2 regions of the Pseudoalteromonas sp. APC 3355 genome follow, and region 1 is predicted to be linked to the other one. Evidence: predicted binding sites of a transcription regulator. Region 1 holds the regulator's gene; the other holds the start of a gene.
What was found. Region 1 encodes FliA, which starts transcription of late flagellar genes. Its sites were predicted from a motif close to CTAAAGNTNNNNNNNNNNNNGCCGATA; they were not measured.
Positions count from the first base shown of each region.

Region 2: a site for FliA is predicted at 1,309-1,335, ahead of QMA08_RS20080 (DUF5610 domain-containing protein). Genes of this name have one in related genera too.

Region 1 is NZ_JASDDB010000002.1:434,167-436,375, forward strand. Features, by position in the region: gene flhF (flagellar biosynthesis protein FlhF) at 1-231, shown strand, start outside; gene QMA08_RS05170 (MinD/ParA family protein) at 224-1,084, shown strand; gene QMA08_RS05175 (RNA polymerase sigma factor FliA) at 1,111-1,821, shown strand; gene cheY (chemotaxis response regulator CheY) at 1,862-2,209, shown strand, end outside.
Region 2 is NZ_JASDDB010000025.1:1,586-3,794, forward strand. Features, by position in the region: gene murI (glutamate racemase) at 1-74, opposite strand, end outside; gene QMA08_RS20080 (DUF5610 domain-containing protein) at 140-1,279, opposite strand; gene trmA (tRNA (uridine(54)-C5)-methyltransferase TrmA) at 1,442-2,209, shown strand, end outside.

The sequences.
Region 1 (2,209 bases):
TTCACTAAGTTAGACGAATCATTAAGTTTGGGTGAGATTATTAGTATTGCGATTCAAAATCGCCTTCCAATAGGGTATCTTACTAATGGTCAACGAGTACCAGAGGATATTCGTGTTGCAAATGCTGAGAAACTAGTTAAAAAGGCTGAGCAATTATATTTAAAAAGAACAAAAGAACAACATTCAAGGCACCAATCAGTGGCGCCAAGCACAGTAGGGATGTATGATTAACACAGTATTAGATCAAGCAAGCGGCCTGCGCAAAATGAGTCAAAACAATAACAACGGCGTAAAAGTTATCGCTGTAACCGGTGGTAAAGGTGGAGTAGGGAAAACAAATGTTTCTCTAAATACAGCTATTGCACTTGGGCAGCAAGGTAATCGAGTATTAGTGCTGGATGCTGACTTGGGTTTAGCAAACTGTGATGTGATGCTTGGTTTACGTGTAGAGCGTAACTTGTCACATGTCTTGTCTGGTGAATGTGAGCTTGATGAAATTTTAGTTGAAGGCCCTGCAGGAATTAAAATTGTACCCGCTACATCGGGTTCGCAAAGTATGGTTGAATTATCACCATCTGAGCATGCTGGGCTAATTCGTGCGTTTAGCGAATTGAATACCGAATTTGATATTTTAATTGTAGATACAGCTGCTGGTATTTCAGACATGGTACTGAGCTTCTCGCGTGCAGCGCAAGATGTAATGGTTGTTGTATGCGATGAGCCGACATCAATCACCGACGCTTACGCACTTATTAAAGTATTAAGTCGTGAGCACGGCGTTTATAAATTTAAAATTGTTGCCAATATGGTGCGCAGTATGCGTGAAGGCACTGAATTGTTTGCAAAGCTATCTAAAGTTACCGACCGCTTTTTAGATGTATCAATGGAGCTAGTAGCAACGGTTCCTTATGATGAAAATATGCGCAAAGCAACACGTCGTCAAAAAGTAATAGTAGAGCTCTTTCCAAATTCGCCAGCCGCTCTTGCGTTTAAAACGCTGGCAACAAAAGCAGTTAAATGGCCAATACCCAACCAACCATCTGGGCATTTAGAGTTTTTCATTGAGAAACTAGTAAACGGTTAATTATGACAACACTGGTGAATAGAGCTATGGGATATCAATCAACACAAAATTTAAATGTGATTGTTGAGAAGCATGCATCACTTGTTAAAAAAGTGGCATGTCATCTAATTGCTCGATTACCACCTAGCGTTCAACTTGATGATTTAATTCAATCAGGAATGATAGGCTTAATAGAAGCTTCGAAAAACTTTGATGCAACAAAAGGCGCAAGCTTTGAAACTTTTGCAGGTATTCGTATTCGCGGTGCTATGCTTGATGAAATGCGCCGTGGTGATTGGGCTCCTCGTTCAGTTCACCGTAAAAACAGGCAAGTTGCAGAAGCAATTACTGAGCTCGAAAGTAGTCTGAACCGCGAACCAACGGACATAGAAGTTGCTGAAAAACTTGAAATTTCGCTCAATGAGTACCATCATATTTTAAATGATGCGAATACGAGTAAAATATTAGGCATTGAAGACCTTGGTGTAGATGAGGATGTTATTACTCCTGTAGGCCAAGATTTAGCACAAGATAAACCTTTTAATAATGTTAAAAATGATAGGTTTAATGAGTCTTTGCTAAGTGCAATTAAGTCATTACCAGAGCGTGATGCAATGGTGCTTTCTTTGTACTACAACGATGAAATGAATTTAAAAGAAATAGGACATATACTCGATGTAAGTGAATCGCGTGTAAGTCAGATACATGGTCAGGCGATGATTAAGCTTAAAGCTAAAATCAATGACTGGATAAATTAGTAGTAAGTAAACAAAGGTTAATACCTCACTGGGGGATGTTTTGGATAAAAACATGAAAATTCTTGTAGTTGATGATTTTTCAACAATGAGACGCATTATAAAAAACCTGTTACGTGACTTAGGTTTCACTAACGTTCAAGAAGCTGATGATGGGTCTACAGCTTTGCCTATGTTGCAAAATCAAGTGTTTGATTTTGTAGTTACGGATTGGAATATGCCTGGAATGCAGGGTATTGATCTTTTAAGAGCAATACGTGCAGACGATAAGTTAAAACATATCCCTGTATTAATGGTAACGGCAGAGGCTAAAAAAGAACAAATAATAGCTGCAGCGCAAGCTGGTGTTAATGGTTATATTGTTAAGCCATTTACGGCTGGAACATTAAAA
Region 2 (2,209 bases), on a different contig from region 1:
ATACTTTGCTTGATATGTTCAAGTACAGTAGTTCCACCAATACCTGAATCAAAGACCATTATATGCGCTGACAAACTACCGTTCCTACTTTACTTTAAGATCGGCAGTTTGCCATGAGGTTTTTATAAAAGAAAGTAGTTTAACTTTGCGTGGCTTCTAAATCAGTAAGCCTGTCGGCTGCTGAATTTAACTGATTAAGGTTTTCGAACATAGACTTTGTATAATCTACTAACTTATCTATTTGTTCCTGATCTTGATTTAACCATTGGAGAATGCCAGCTAGCTGATTTTGTAATCCAAGCTCACCCGCTTTTTCAAAAGCGTTTTTAAGGTCGTCATTAAAAGGGGCTAAACCCTCTGCTACTTGTTTTTCTGGTGCTGGTTTATATTCTTCATAGCTTTTAACTGTTGCTATTGTTTTTGTTTGGCGTAAATCCATAGAAAAAGCCACCAGCTGATCGCTGTCTAAACTCAGCTCTTGCGCTTGTTCAAATGCTTCATCTAAATCACCACCAAAAAAGGTTTTACTTAAATCTTGTAAGTCTTCCATCATCGCATTAATAGCTTCTTGCTCTTGCTCGTTTAAGTCACCATTTACCGACATCGAAAATGATACCTGTCGAGATTGCGATGATGAGCTTGCAAACGACTCACTATTACTGTTTTGCTGATAGCCACTTGCCGATTGAGATTCAAATGCATCAGCAAAGCTAATACTTACCTCATCGCCTTCTGCTGTAGTAAATTTATACTCTGCATTACTCGTCATACTGACGTATTGGGCCTGGCTTATATTTACGCTGGCAGGTTGTGGGTTAAATAACGACTCTTCAAACTTATCCAGCCCATTGTAAATTCCCTCTTTGGACTTGTTAATGCCCTCTTCCATGTCATCATTAAATACGCCAGTACCTTTGAGTTCATCAACAGCGTCATCAATCCCTATTTGGACTCCTTTGCGCGCATCGCCTAGCATATCTTTGAGCTTTTCGTCATCAGCGCCGTTAGCTTTTGCTTTATTTACAGCACTACTTACAAAATCGAGTACGTTTTTTACTATTTCATCAAAATCAAATAGTGGTTTATCTGCTTTTTTTTCTGCTATAGGTAATCCAAGCTGCTCAGCCATTTTATCGCCAAGCACCTTTGCGGCCAACTCTCGGCCTCGTTGTTGATAGCTATCTTGAGGAGACGTAATTGTAGGTTGCTGTATATCAGCTTTATTATTGAATTTATTGATGTTGTTGTTTGGCGTAAAGCCATAATTACCTATTTTCATGATTCGTCTCCTAAGCGTGCGTAGTTTATTATCGGCTATAACAACAAAAACTAAAGTACAATGTTCAATAAAACAGCATAAATGCTAGCCAAAACTAGACAAATACGCAGCGCTCCCTACAATAGCGCCGATAAACAGATCTTAGATAAGGTAGTAGCGTTAATGGCAGTTATTAAAATAGATACCACACAGTACCAAGCGCAGTTAAGTGAAAAAGAGCAGCGCATTAGTACGCAGTTTCAACGTTTTGGTGTGGAGCAATTAGAAGTATTTAGCTCAGAGCCAACTAACTACCGCCAACGTGCTGAATTTAGAGTATGGCACGACGGTGATGATCTGTTTCACATTATGTTTGATCAACAAACAAAAGAAAAAATCCGTGTTGATACATTTGACCCAGCAGCGCCTCTAGTAGGTGAAATAATGCAGGTGATGATTGAAAATCTTAAGCCTTGTGAAATATTACGCCGTAAGTTATTTCAAATCGATTATCTATCAACGCTAAGCGGTGAAATTTTAGTAAGCTTGCTTTATCACAAACCACTGGATGATGAATGGTTAAGTGAAATTAAAGCACTGAAAGAAAAGCTTAGCAGTAAATACAAAATTGACTTTATAGGCCGTGCTCGTAAACAAAAAGAAGTACTAGGTGATGACTTTGTAACTGAACGTTTAACAATTAATGGTCAAGAGCTTATATACCAACAAGTAGAAAATAGCTTTACTCAGCCTAATGCAAAAGTAAATATTAATATGCTGGAGTGGGCACAAGATTTATGTAAACCACTTAAAAATGATTTACTAGAACTGTATTGTGGTAACGGTAACTTTTCAATTGCATTAGCGGGCTGTTTTAATAAAGTATTAGCGACGGAAATATCAAAATCATCTGTTCACTCTGCTCAATACAACATTGCTAAAAACAACGTA